3 regions of the [Clostridium] hylemonae DSM 15053 genome follow, and region 2 is predicted to be linked to each of the others. Evidence: a T-box and tRNA genes for the amino acid it is inferred to sense, from the RefSeq annotation. Region 2 holds a T-box; the other regions hold tRNA genes.
What was found. A T-box is a leader RNA that pairs with one kind of tRNA and senses whether it is charged. The one in region 2 lies ahead of thrS (threonine--tRNA ligase), so its partner is inferred to be a tRNA-Thr.
Positions count from the first base shown of each region.

Region 1 (4,677 bases), 1.9 Mb from region 2:
TAAAGACTGAAGGTCTGGAGCCGAAGGGAAACCAAGTCTTAATAGGGCGAATGAGTCAGTCAGAGTAGACCCGAAACCGGGTGATCTATCCATGTCCAGGTTGAAGTTGCCGTAAAAGGCAATGGAGGACCGAACCCACATCCGTTGAAAAGGGTGGGGATGAGGTGTGGATAGGGGAGAAATTCCAATCGAACCCGGAGATAGCTGGTTCTCCTCGAAATAGCTTTAGGGCTAGCCTCATACAAGTCTTGCGGAGGTAGAGCACTGAATTTCCTAGGGGGCGTCAAAGCTTACCGAAGAATATCAAACTCCGAATGCCGCGTAGATGATGTATGGGAGTCAGACTGCACGAGATAAGTTGGGTAGTCGAAAGGGAAAGAGCCCAGACCTGCAGCTAAGGTCCCAAAATGTGTGTTAAGTGGAAAAGGATGTGGGATTTCAAAGACAACTAGGATGTTGGCTCAGAAGCAGCCATACATTCAAAGAGTGCGTAATAGCTCACTAGTCGAGAGGTCCTGCGCCGAAAATGTCCGGGGCTGAAACACACTACCGAAGCTCAGGGATGTACGAAGTACATCGGTAGAGGAGCATTGGATGCGGGAAGAAGCAGTACCGTAAGGAGCTGTGGACTGCATCGAAGAGAGAATGCCGGAATGAGTAGCGAGAGGAAGGTGGGAATCCTTCCGGCCGAATATCTAAGGTTTCCAGAGTAAAGCTGATCTGCTCTGGGTAAGTCGGGGCCTAAGGCGAGGTCGAAAGACGTAGCCGATGGACAACAGGTTGAGATTCCTGTACCACGATATAACAGAACTGTGGGGACACGTGTGGAAAGCATAAGCCGGGAATGGAAAGACCGGCGCAAGCGGGGTAGGCGTACATCAGGCAAATCCGGTGTGCAAACCAAATCCGTGACGCGTACCGAACTTAAAGTAGGGAAGTATGTGAGCCATGCGTCAAGAAAAGCCGCTATCGTTTATATCGTGCCCGTACCGTAAACCGACACAGGTGGATGAGGAGAGAATCCTAAGGCCGACGGGAGAAGCATTGTTAAGGAACTCGGCAAAATGACTCCGTAACTTCGGGAGAAGGAGTGCCAGAGAGATCTGGCCGCAGAGAATTGGCCCAAGCAACTGTTTAGCAAAAACACAGGTCTATGCAAAACCGAAAGGTGAAGTATATGGGCTGACGCCTGCCCGGTGCTGGAAGGTTAAGGGGAGAGGTTAGCGCAAGCGAAGCTTTGAACTTAAGCCCCAGTAAACGGCGGCCGTAACTATAACGGTCCTAAGGTAGCGAAATTCCTTGTCGGGTAAGTTCCGACCCGCACGAAAGGCGTAATGATTTGGGCACTGTCTCAACAATGCACCCGGTGAAATTGAAATACCAGTGAAGATGCTGGTTACCTGCGCCAGGACGGAAAGACCCCATGGAGCTTTACTCCAGCTTGATACTGGGATTCGGTATTGCATGTACAGGATAGGTGGGAGGCGAAGAAGTGATGACGCCAGTCGTCACAGAGCCGCTGTTGGGATACCACCCTTGCAGTATTGGATTTCTAACCATCAGCCGTGAACCGGCTGGGGGACAATGTCAGGTGGGGAGTTTGACTGGGGCGGTCGCCTCCGAAAGGGTATCGGAGGCGCTCAAAGGTCCTCTCAGAATGGTCGGAAACCATTCGCAGAGTGCAAAGGCAAAAGAGGGCTTGACTGCGACACCGACGGGTGGAGCAGGTACGAAAGTAGGACTTAGTGATCCGGTGGTATAAAGTGGGATTGCCATCGCTCAACGGATAAAAGCTACCCTGGGGATAACAGGCTTATCACTCCCAAGAGTTCACATCGACGGAGTGGTTTGGCACCTCGATGTCGGCTCATCGCATCCTGGGGCTGAAGTAGGTCCCAAGGGTTGGGCTGTTCGCCCATTAAAGCGGTACGCGAGCTGGGTTCAGAACGTCGTGAGACAGTTCGGTCCCTATCCGGCGTGGGCGTAGGATATTTGAGAGGAGCTGTCCTTAGTACGAGAGGACCGGGATGGACTGGCCGCTGGTGTATCTGTTGTTCTACCAAGAGCATGGCAGAGTAGCCAAGCCGGGACGGGATAAACGCTGAAGGCATCTAAGCGTGAAGCCCCCCTCAAGATGAGATATCCCTGCGCAAGCAGTAAGACCCCTTGAAGACGACGAGGTAGATAGGGCAGAGGTGGAAGTGCAGCAATGTATGGAGCTGACTGCTACTAATCGGTCGAGGGCATGACCAAGAGCGAAGAGAGCGCGGAGTCAGGAATGACGGAGGCGCGTCTCGAAGCGAAAAGGTGGATAGGTAATGGATGTAATATTTATTTCTTGTATGCAGTTTTGAAGGTACATATCTTCAGATAGCGAGGCCCAGTGGCTCAGTTGGTTAGAGCGCCGCCCTGTCACGGCGGAGGTCGAGAGTTCGAGTCTCTTCTGGGTCGCTATATGGGATCTTAGCTCAGCTGGGAGAGCATCTGCCTTACAAGCAGAGGGTCATAGGTTCGAGCCCTATAGGTCCCATATGAAAATGGATGGATTCCCGAGTGGCCAAAGGGGGCAGACTGTAAATCTGTTGGCAACGCCTTCGAAGGTTCGAATCCTTCTCCATCCATTACCAGACTTGCCGTTGTGGCTCAATTGGCAGAGCAGCTGATTTGTAATCAGCAGGTTACCGGTTCAAGTCCGGTCAACGGCTTCATAATCTAATATTAGTTAATAACGCGGGGTGGAGCAGTCTGGAAGCTCGTCGGGCTCATAACCCGAAGGTCGTAGGTTCAAATCCTGCCCCCGCAATTGATGCTTGTTGAACTACAAAAGTTCAATAAGATATGCCCAGATAGCTCAGTCGGTAGAGCAGAGGACTGAAAATCCTCGTGTCGCTGGTTCGATTCCGGCTCTGGGCATTTTCTTTACTGTGAAAATAGTATACGGGCGTGTAGCTCAGGTGGTAGAGCACTTGACTTTTAATCAAGTTGTCCGGGGTTCGAATCCCCGCACGCTCATGGGAATGAGAGTGGCAGGAATCCTTTGTGATAAAGGTTCCTGCCGTTTTCTTTAAAATACTAAAAATTCCAGCAGAGTATGTGAAAAGCATACTCTGTTTTTTATTCTGTAATTTTGAATCTTTACTTAAACTTAAGATTTTCTTTCGGAAAATGATAGATACTATATATATAATTACAGTCAGACATAAGCAATCAAGCATTAAGAAGGAGGTCTTATGATGTACAGAGATAATAAACCTGCAGTCAGCGTGGTCGTTCCTTGTTATAATGAGCAGGAAGTACTGCCTCTTTATTTACAGGCCATGCAGGAAGTGATAAAGAAGATGGAGCCTGTGACCGTGGAGATCATATTTGTCGATGACGGTTCAGCAGATGAAACGCTGAAGCTTTTAAAAGAATTTCATGAAAAAGATAACAATTACCGGTATCTTTCCTTTTCCAGAAATTTCGGAAAAGAATCAGCGCTTTACGCCGGACTTAAGGCGGCCGAGGGAGAGTATGTCGCGGTAATGGACGCAGATCTGCAGGATCCGCCTGAGTATCTCCCTGAGATGTACGATATCTTACAGGAAGGCGAATATGACTGTGTGGCCACGAGAAGAGGCGACCGTCACGGGGAGGCGAAGCTGCGCTCCTTCCTTTCCGCTTCTTTTTATAAATTCATAAATAAGCTCTCCCAGGTACAGATCGTGGAGGGAGCCAGAGATTTTCGTATGATGAACCGGAAAATGGCGGACGCCATACTATCATTAAGTGAGTGCAACCGTTTTTCCAAAGGATTATTCGGATGGGTAGGGTTCAGGACAAAATGGCTGGAATATCACAATGTTGAGCGGGCGGCCGGCGATACAAAATGGTCGCTCTGGAAGCTGTTCAAATATTCCATCGACGGAATACTCGGTTTTTCGACAGTACCGCTGTCCATGGCTTCATACGGCGGCATTCTGTTCTGCGGGGCTGCGTTCTGCATGATCGTATTCCTAGTGGTAAAGAACTTGTTCTGGCATGACCCGGTGGCAGGCTGGCCGGCCATGATGTGCGTAATTTTCCTCATAGGAGGCGTACAGCTGCTCTGCATTGGTATTTCAGGCCAGTACCTTGCCAGGGCATATACAGAGATAAAAAACAGGCCAATCTATTTATTGAGGGAATCAAGTGATGAAGAGGATGCAAAAACCGACGGCAAAGACAACAAAAAGCAGGGAAGATATGTTATATCTCTCGATTCTTATGGTCATCCCGCTCATACTGTATATCCTGAAGATAAGAAACGGATATCTGGCAGGCTCTGAGATCGACTGGCTCGGGCAGCACAGCGTATTCCCGGATTATTTCCGCAAGCTGTTTTATGAGACGAAAACACTGTTTCCCCAGTTCGCGGCAGAGCTTGGCGGTGGGCAGAATATTTACAACTTTGCCTATTACGGACTATTTAACCCGTTGTATCTCGTATCATACGCGCTGCCCTTCGTAAAGATGACCACATACATTCAGGTCGTCTCGCTGCTGGAGCATATGGCGGACGGAGTGCTCTGTTATTACTGGCTCAGCAGCGGGCATTTTAAAAAGCGGGAAAGCTTTTATGCTTCTTCGATACTTGTGCTGGCCGCATCTGTGACCTATCATTCCTCCATGCAGCTGATGTTTGTGAACTATATGCCG
Region 1 is NZ_CP036524.1:432,569-437,245, forward strand. Features, by position in the region: rRNA gene LAJLEIBI_RS02055 (23S ribosomal RNA) at 1-2,253, shown strand, start outside; tRNA gene LAJLEIBI_RS02060 (tRNA-Asp) at 2,378-2,451, shown strand; tRNA gene LAJLEIBI_RS02065 (tRNA-Val) at 2,458-2,530, shown strand; tRNA gene LAJLEIBI_RS02070 (tRNA-Tyr) at 2,540-2,621, shown strand; tRNA gene LAJLEIBI_RS02075 (tRNA-Thr) at 2,633-2,705, shown strand; tRNA gene LAJLEIBI_RS02080 (tRNA-Met) at 2,730-2,803, shown strand; tRNA gene LAJLEIBI_RS02085 (tRNA-Phe) at 2,841-2,913, shown strand; tRNA gene LAJLEIBI_RS02090 (tRNA-Lys) at 2,940-3,012, shown strand; gene LAJLEIBI_RS02095 (glycosyltransferase family 2 protein) at 3,231-4,307, shown strand; gene LAJLEIBI_RS02100 (YfhO family protein) at 4,225-4,677, shown strand, end outside.
Region 1: it has a tRNA-Thr gene. The T-box ahead of thrS (threonine--tRNA ligase) is inferred to sense a tRNA for this amino acid. The anticodon was not compared.

Region 2 (4,677 bases):
AAGCCCGGACAAAGACCAGGGATATCCGGGCGCGCTGGATGTCACGGTAACGTACAGCCTGAACGGCGAAAACGCGCTTGAGATCCGCTACGAGGCGGCGGCAGAGGCGGACACGATCGTAAATTTGACGAATCACAGCTATTTTAATCTGAACGGCCATGACTCGGGCGATATTCTGGAACAGGAGCTGTGGCTGGACGCAGAGGCATATACGCGCGCTGACGAAGAATCCATCCCTACCGGCGAGATCGTAAGTGTGGAGGGGACGCCCATGGATTTCCGCGTCAGAAAGACGATCGGCAGAGACATAGGCGCCGATTACGAGGCGCTGGATTTTGCGGGTGGTTATGACCACAACTGGGTGCTGGGCGGAGACGGGTTCCGCAGGACAGGTGAATTTTCATGCCGGGAGAGCGGTATCAGGATGCAGATATTTACAGATTTGCCGGGAATGCAGGTGTACAGCGGCAATTTTCTTGACCGGGAGCGGGGAAAGGCCGGAGCAGTGTACGGAAAACATCAGGGTATATGCTTTGAGACGCAGTATTTCCCGGATGCGGTAAATAAAGATAATTTTGAAAGTCCGGTCGTCCGGGCGGGAGGGCAGTTTGAGTCAGTAACTTCGTATAAATTCGAGTTTTAACATTCAGAAATTCATAAGTATTTTTTCATAAAATATTTCTCTTAACTATGCTAAAATAGTATGGAATGATTGGAGAGATAGTATGGACAGAAGAATAGCGGAAGCAAGGCGCAGGAGGAGGATCCAGCGCAATATCCGGCTCGGTGTGCTCGTGCTTGCCGTACTCATTGTGCTCGTGGGGATCGTAAGGATCATCAAGCCAGCATGGTTCACGAATGATTACATAGAACTTAAAGGAAAGGACATAGATGCCTCCCGCCCGGACCTGGATGTGGAACTGCTCACAGAAAACCCCTATTCCCGGCCGGGGACGAAGACGGATAAGATCAAAGGGATCGTTGTGCACTACACGGCCAATCCAGGCGCCACCGCCATGGAAAACCGGAATTATTTTGAGGGCCTTAAGGACAGCCATGAGACAAAAGCGAGCAGTAATTTTATCGTAGGTCTTGACGGGGAGATCGTGCAGTGTGTTCCGACGTGGGAGGTGGCTTATGCGTCCAATAGCAGGAACAATGACACCGTATCCATTGAGTGCTGTCACCCGGATGAGACGGGAAAGTTCAACGAGGAGACATATAAGTCCATGGTCCGGCTCACCGCCTGGCTGTGTAAGAAGTTTGACCTGGACAGCAAGGATGTCATCCGGCATTATGATGTGACGGAAAAGAACTGTCCGAAGTATTTTGTGGAAAATGAGGACGCATGGAACCAGTTCAGGGCAGATGTGCAGGAGGCGATCAAAAAATAATCGGAAAATGCGTTGACTTTTTGCCGTGTGTTGCTATAATGAAAGATAGCTGGTATTACAGTGGAAACATGACAAAAGCAGAGACGGAAAAGAGTAGTCTTTTGGAGTCATCCAGAGAGAAAAACATTTGGTGGAAGTTTTTTGTGACAGAAAGAAGATGAAAACCATTCCTGAGCTGCGGTGCCGAAACGACAGTAAGCATTGCCGTATTCCTGCGTTAAGGGATAGGATTTGAGAGAGTCTGAAGTGAAAAGTTAAGGTGGGACCGTGCAGCGTTAGATGCACCCTTAAATGGACAGCGCAAGTTGTCTGTTTAGGGTGTTTTTTTGATTCAGGAAATACCGTTTCCGAAAAGAACAAAAAGTGTATATTGAAAGGAGCGAAACAAGATGAAAGTAAGTATGAAAGACGGGTCTGTACAGGACCTGACATTTGCAGATGAGGTGGGACAGGAGGCGTTCCGCCATACGACATCCCATATTCTGGCCCAGGCAGTAAAGCGCCTGTACCCGGATACAAAGCTGGCTATAGGACCGGCGGTAAAAGATGGATATTACTATGATTTTGAATTCAGTTTTCCGTTTACGACAGAGCACCTTGCCGAGGTGGAGAAAGAGATGCGCAGGATCGTCAAGGAATCTCTGCCGCTTGAGAGAAGTGTCGTGAGCCGTGAGGAAGCGCTGAAACTGATGGAGGAGCGGGGAGAATCCTACAAAGTAGAGATGATTCAGGCTCTGCCAAAGGAGGAAGAGATCAGTCTTTACAGACAGGGTGAGTTCGTGGATTTCTGTGCGGGCCCTCATGTGTCCAACACGAGCGTGATCAAAGCGTTTAAGCTTCAGAGCGTGGCGGGGGCATACTGGCACGGAGATGAGAACAATCAGATGCTGACGAGGATCTACGGGACATCCTTCCCGAAGGCGGACGAGCTGGATGCATATCTTAAGAGAATGGAGGAAGCACGTCTGCGCGATCACAGAAAGCTCGGTAAGGAACTGGGACTGTTTGCGATCATGGATGAGGGCCCGGGATTTCCGTTTTTCCTCCCAAAAGGAATGGTGTTAAAGAATCTGCTTATCGACTACTGGCGGCAGCTCCATCTGAGAGAAGGATATGTGGAGATCTCCACGCCCATTATTCTGTCCAGGCATCTGTGGGAGAATTCCGGGCATTGGGACCACTATAAAGACAATATGTATACAACAGTGATCGATGAGGAGGATTATGCAGTTAAGCCGATGAACTGCCCGGGCGGAATGCTTGTGTACAAGGTGGAGCCGCGTTCCTATAAAGACCTGCCGATGCGTGTGGGCGAGCTTGGCCTCGTACACCGCCATGAAAAGTCAGGCCAGCTTCACGGCCTTATGCGCGTGCGCTGCTTCACACAGGACGATGCCCATATCTTTATGACAGAGGACCAGATAAGAGATGAGATCAAAGGCGTGGCAAGGCTGATCGATGAAGTGTACTCTAAGTTTGGATTCAAATACCATGTGGAACTGTCCACGAGACCGGAGAACAGCATGGGAAGCGATGCAGACTGGGAGATGGCGACGGAAGGCCTGAGAGGGGCGCTGGAAGAACTCGGAATGGACTATGTGGTAAACGAAGGCGACGGCGCATTCTACGGCCCGAAGATCGACTTCCATCTGGAAGACTCCATCGGAAGGACATGGCAGTGTGGTACAATTCAGCTCGACTTCCAGATGCCGCAGAGATTTGAACTGGAATACACAGGCGCAGACGGCGAGAAGCACAGACCGATCATGATACACCGGGTTGCCTTCGGTTCCATCGAGCGCTTTATCGGTATACTAATCGAACATTACGCGGGCAAGTTCCCGACATGGCTCGCGCCGGTACAGGTGAAGATATTGCCCGTATCAGACAAGTTTGCCGATTACGCACAGAAGGTGACAGACGAACTCAAGGCAGCCGGGATCCGCGTGGAACTGGATGGCAGAAGCGAGAAACTCGGTTACAAGATCCGCGAGGCACAGATGCAGAAAGTACCTTATATGATAATCGTAGGGGAAAAAGAAGTGGCGGAGAATGTCGTATCCGTAAGAAAACGCGATGAAGGTGATATCGGAAGTATGGAACTCAAGACATTCACGGAAAAAGTGCTGGAAGATAAATAAAAAATAGAATACCAGCTCCTTCGGGGACAGGTTAAATTTAATTGGGGACGGGGTTTTTTGAAAAAAACCCCGTCCCCAATTAAATTTAACCTGTCCCCGATTCGTTTATAAGTATCCGAGCTGTTCTAATGTGTTCAGTACCATATGTCTTCCTGCGTCGGTGCCGTCGATGATCCTTCTGGCGCGGACGGAGTCTCCGATATTGAGAAGGGCGGTGTCTTCTCCTTCAAAGGCTTTTGTGAGTTCATCCCAGATGGGCGCGTGTGCCTTCATGCCGAGGCAGACGAAACCGTAATCAAATGGGAGTTCCTCTTCCTGTCCGTCTTTTTCCACGAGGAAGGAATGAGGGGTTACTTTTTTGAGCGCAGTGTTGACCAGCTGTGTCACGCTGTGCTTTTCCATGCATTCTTTCATCGAGGAGGTGGAGGAGGCGTCCAACCCGTTTCCGATGAAAGGCATCATCTCTATGATCGTCGTGTCCGCGCCGCGCGGGGCGAAGAACTCGACCACGTCAAGGCCGACGGCGCCGCCGCCGATCACGATGACCTTACGGCCGGACATGTCTTCTGGATAGCGGTCTATATTCTGTATCAGGTCGAGAATCGAGTACACATCCGCTTTTTTGTCCGCAAGGCTTTCATGCAGGCCGGTAATGGGCGGAAGAAGGGGGACGGAGCCGGTCGCGTTCACGACAAGGTCCGGGCGGAGGCTTTTGACAGTATGGGCTGTCGCGTCCACGCCTGTTCTGATCGTCAGATTGTCAAGTCCGGCCGCGCGGTGCTTCAGATAGTCCGGAAAATCGGCAAGCCGTTTCTTGTCCGGAATCTTTGAGATCTCCACGGATAGTCCGCCTATGTGGTCCTGCTTTTCAAGAAGCGTTACGGTACAGCCGGTCTCGGCGGCGGTACATGCCGCTTCGAGCCCCGCGGTGCCGGCGCCGACGACAACGACACGGCATGGCTTTGATATGTTCCGCTTTTTATAGGCCTCTCCTCCAATTATGTCCGGGTTTATCGTACAGCGCAGCGGTCTGTTGCCGCCGATGCGGTTGCCGACGCAGCCTATATTGCAGGAAATACACTTGCGGATATCGCACACGTCGCCCCGGGCCGCCTTGGCACACCAGTCGGGGTCGGCGATAA
Region 2 is NZ_CP036524.1:2,359,177-2,363,853, reverse strand. Features, by position in the region: gene LAJLEIBI_RS10985 (aldose epimerase family protein) at 1-643, shown strand, start outside; gene LAJLEIBI_RS10980 (peptidoglycan recognition protein family protein) at 726-1,394, shown strand; T-box leader at 1,466-1,686, shown strand; gene thrS (threonine--tRNA ligase) at 1,784-3,535, shown strand; gene LAJLEIBI_RS10970 (NAD(P)/FAD-dependent oxidoreductase) at 3,641-4,677, opposite strand, start outside.

Region 3 (4,677 bases), 1.5 Mb from region 2:
CGATGGAACTACGACCGGATATATGAAAGTAAAAACAGAGGACATATTGAATAAGATATTGCCGTATTCAAAACATAAGTATAAAATTATTGACATTTAGAAAAGGAGGAGATTCATTATGAAAACAACGATAGTATATGCGCATCCGTGGGACGGCTCTTTTAACAGGGCTGTTTTGGAGGAAGCCGAGAAAGCAGCGGGGGATTGTTATCTGATTGATTTGTACAAAGACAGATTTGACCCTGTTATGTCTGAGGAAGATTTAAAACTGTACGGTGAAGGGAGAACATCGGATCTGCTCGTAAAGCGATATAATGAAATATTGGATGATACAGACAGAATTATATTTATTTTTCCTGTCTGGTGGTATGATATGCCCGCTGTTATGCGCGGATTTTTAGATAAGGTCATGTTGAAAGATTCGGCATATTACAGTGATGATACAGGTCTTCATGCGTTGCGCAGCATAGAGGATACCTATATATTTACAACATCTTCTACTTCAACTGACAATTTGATACATAAATTTGGTGATGCCATAAATGGCACCTTAATAGGAGCTACGTTTGAGGCCGTCGGTTTCCACAATGCCGTGTGGAAGAATCTGGGCGGGATCGACAGCCTTACTGAGCAGGAAAGAAAAGAGTACCTCGGTCAGATATCTGAATATTTATCAGGTTCTGACGCGTAGCTGCCAGGCCAGCCTGCCAAATAACTTATAGAAGTCCCTTTAATACAACGTATCCAGATGATGGAGTGCAGACGGATTTTATTAAACAAAAAAGAAATTAATATATACTTGTGGTATAATTTTCAAAAGAGAATGGAGGAATGTTATGGAATGTGCTATTCGATGCTGGAGAATGGAAGACGCGGCAGATGTTTCCAGGATGCTGAATAATAAGAAGGTCCAGGATAATTTAAGAGACGGTATGCCGTATCCTTACACGGAGAAAGATGGTAAGGAATTCATAGCGTCCATGCTGGCTGCGGACCCGGAGGAAACGATTGCATTTGCCATTACGGCGGATGACAGGGCGGTGGGAAGTATCGGGGTCTTCCGGTGCGGTAACATTCACTTCCGCACTGCCGAGATGGGATATTATATCGGTGAGCCTTTCTGGGGAAAAGGGTTAGGAACGAGCGCCGTACGAAAGACGTGCGATTATGTATTTGAACATACAAATATTATAAGAATATTTGCGGAGCCTTTTTCTTACAATACTGCCTCATGCCGCGTCCTTGAAAAAGCAGGATTTCAGTTTGAGGGACTTTTGCGCAAAAATGCGGTCAAGAATGGGAAGATCGTGGATATGAAAATGTATTCGCGTATTAATGATTGACATATCAGGAGCTTCTTTTAGCAGAAAGAACGGCTGTTATCCTAGGAATGTAAAGAGTTCTTGACATTTAAAACTTACATGTTATGATTGAAATGTAAAGAACTTTTTACATCAGGAGGTGTACTATGAAAAAGTTGTTCAGACGCGCAGAGCTTCGGAGAATGGACGAGATGGAGAGAAGTATAATCCTGAAAGGACAGCGCAATGCGCTGGTATATGTCACTGTGGTGCTTGGTGTCTGGTCCTTTTATGAAATATATAAGTTATATGTACAGAAGACATCAGCCAGCTTTATGCCTTTAATTTTACTGTGTACTACTTTCACGGTCGAAACTTGTTCGCAGCTTTATTACCAAAAAGAAGCGGTCAAGGGAGAGGAGGAGTACCACGAACTTTCATTTTCCAGAACACTCTTAACTATTATTTTTATGGGGATTGTGACGGCGGCCGTTTTAACCGGTATTATTATAGCTGTATATGTAAGGTGGGAGCATTAGTGAAAAATAACATTAAGCAGCTGAGAAAGAGCAGGGGACTGCGTCAGGAAGATCTGGCCGCCCGTTCCGGGGTGTCGAGGCAGACGATCATTGCAATTGAAAATGATAAGTACAATCCGACACTTGAGCTGGCTATGAAGCTTGCAAGACTGCTGGATACTACGGTGGAGGAACTGTTTATATTACAGTGACAAAAGCTGGAAATGAATAAATTTTTACGCAATGGTAAAGAATGACAGAAGGGACAAATTCTTTAAAAAATGAGCAAAAAGTATTGCATTTACGGCAGGTTTATGATATTATAATTTTCGGTCACTCCATGAGACAGGCCGTTTAAATATAAGTATTTTGGCTCCGTGGTCAAGCGGTTAAGACATCGCCCTTTCACGGCGGTAACACGGGTTCGATTCCCGTCGGAGTCATTTTTGATTTGCCGTTGTGGCTCAATTGGCAGAGCAGCTGATTTGTAATCAGCAGGTTACCGGTTCAAGTCCGGTCAACGGCTTAGTTCCTATAAGGGACTTATAAGTTTTTGGACCCTTAGCTCAGCTGGTTAGAGCAATCGGCTCATAACCGATCGGTCCTGGGTTCGAGTCCCCGAGGGTCCACTGCAGCGTCTCAGCACTAAGTCCGTATTTCAGGATAAGTGCTGCGGCATGCGTTGTTTTAAACAATTCATCAAATTTTCAAAGTAGTAATAGTTAGGCCCAGTGGCTCAGTTGGTTAGAGCGCCGCCCTGTCACGGCGGAGGTCGAGAGTTCGAGTCTCTTCTGGGTCGTTATATGGGATCTTAGCTCAGCTGGGAGAGCATCTGCCTTACAAGCAGAGGGTCATAGGTTCGAGCCCTATAGGTCCCATATGCCGCAGTGGCGGAACTGGCAGACGCACAGGACTTAAAATCCTGCGGGACTTATACTCCCGTACCGGTTCGATTCCGGTCTGCGGCATTAGTGAGAGATGCTTCAAACCCTTATAAATAGAGGGATTGAGGCATTTTTTGTTTTAAGTAAAAAGTTGTGTATCCCGTAAATACGCGGTTTATGTCAATATTTTTGCCATTTTAGAGGCATCTCTCTCAGACACTCGCTGTCCTATGTAATGCTCTGTCATGGTAAGTGTAGAGTGTACTAAAAAGGCTGGATATCAACGGCTTTATTCCCGCATTATAAAGCATAGAAGCACCTGTAAACCGAAGCTTCATCATATGTTTTGGTTTTATTTCCATAATTTGCTTTGAAGATATTTCAGAATTGTCTATGAAACGATGCCATATTCCGATATCTTCATTAATCGTCTTGCCGGATACAATCTTTGTCTCGAAACGGTGCTGTTCTCAATTTTTATAGACATCTTCCAGTATGTTGTCAAAATAGTGTTCTTACAGCCTGTTTACATCAAAGATTTATTATTATGGAATTGATGGGGAAATCTGTAAACCTAAGATAACAGAATTGAGTTACTCTCAAAGAGCAAAATGCTATAAACAGGAGGAAGAATCTGATAAACTCATAATAGATGCATTTTTGAAAGAAGTGGAAAAAGAAGCGTTATATTTCGCAAAAGAAGATCAATAACAGACAAGAGGGCTTGCAAGGTTTATCACCTTTCAAGTCCTCGTTAGTATCATGGTATTGTTGGCTTCGTCCGTTCTGTAAAGAATTGCCCTGCGCCGTATCGGCTTCGCCTTGTTCCTTACTAGAAAATATTTTATGAATCAACAGTCCTATATTCAGATTCTTTGTGATTTATAATAAAATGGAACATCTTGTTTTTATTGTAATGCACTTGTTTTTACAAAACCGGCTTTTGACCCATTTGATACTTTAACATATTTTCGGCCTTTTAAAGGATTGTCTTTGTCAAATGTTGTTATGTTGTTTTCATAGATACCTTTCCACGAATCGATATCTACATAAACTGTTTCACCTTCTTGAAATGAATCGCAAGAATATTTTATTGGCGATAAAAGAGGAAAACAATAGATAGTATTTTTACCTTCTCGATATCCAGTATAATATATTTTTGCCTCTTTTTTTAGTGTATATTGTACTAATGTATCTTTTGAATTCATATCTTGGACTATGTATTCAGAATTGCTTCTAGTACAATTGATTGCACTGTATGAAAAAGCAACAATTAAAATAATTACGGGTATCAAAATAATTATTGTTTGTATAAATTGATGTTTACATAAACGCACACTATATAATGCAATTAAGAACATTAAAAAAGATATAAAAAGAGTAATGCCTATTTTCCATGCTTCTCCATTTTTGATAGTACCAAATATGTCTGGCTTCTTCAAATTTTGTAATTCATATAAACTTAATGGTACTATAAGTGAAGCTATGGTATATAATACAAAGCCTCCCCAAATAAAGCCATAATTTACTTTTTCATAGGACTTTTTGGCGAGTTTATAAAAGGATAATATTATTAGCGCAAATCCTATTATAGTCATTACACCTAATAGCAAAGTTACTTTGTGGTCTATCAACATCTTTATGATAGCCAATGGTAATAACATAATAAATAATATACCTATCATAAACATACTCATAATTCATCCTCCTATTTTCAATATTCATACTAGAGTCTATATTATTGCCTTAAAAAAAGTGACTATAATCTTATACATCGATTTAATTCTAATTTTAAATTTGTCTAGAGTATGTTTTGCATCGTAGGTATAGCTAAAATTAGAAACTCAGTTGCATTTAATTACAAAGCTTTTCATAATCTTCTGTCAAAGACTTCTTGGGGTTTTGTAGGCGAGCATTGTTATTACATTTATAGTACGATAATAATAAGTACATAGCAATATAATTATTAGAGAA
Region 3 is NZ_CP036524.1:68,915-73,591, forward strand. Features, by position in the region: gene LAJLEIBI_RS00320 (prolyl-tRNA synthetase associated domain-containing protein) at 1-100, shown strand, start outside; gene LAJLEIBI_RS00325 (NAD(P)H-dependent oxidoreductase) at 119-691, shown strand; gene LAJLEIBI_RS00330 (GNAT family N-acetyltransferase) at 837-1,343, shown strand; gene LAJLEIBI_RS00335 (hypothetical protein) at 1,469-1,840, shown strand; gene LAJLEIBI_RS00340 (helix-turn-helix transcriptional regulator) at 1,840-2,031, shown strand; tRNA gene LAJLEIBI_RS00345 (tRNA-Glu) at 2,191-2,262, shown strand; tRNA gene LAJLEIBI_RS00350 (tRNA-Thr) at 2,273-2,345, shown strand; tRNA gene LAJLEIBI_RS00355 (tRNA-Ile) at 2,375-2,448, shown strand; tRNA gene LAJLEIBI_RS00360 (tRNA-Asp) at 2,545-2,618, shown strand; tRNA gene LAJLEIBI_RS00365 (tRNA-Val) at 2,625-2,697, shown strand; tRNA gene LAJLEIBI_RS00370 (tRNA-Leu) at 2,701-2,787, shown strand; gene LAJLEIBI_RS00375 (hypothetical protein) at 3,612-4,400, opposite strand.
Region 3: it has a tRNA-Thr gene. The T-box ahead of thrS (threonine--tRNA ligase) is inferred to sense a tRNA for this amino acid. The anticodon was not compared.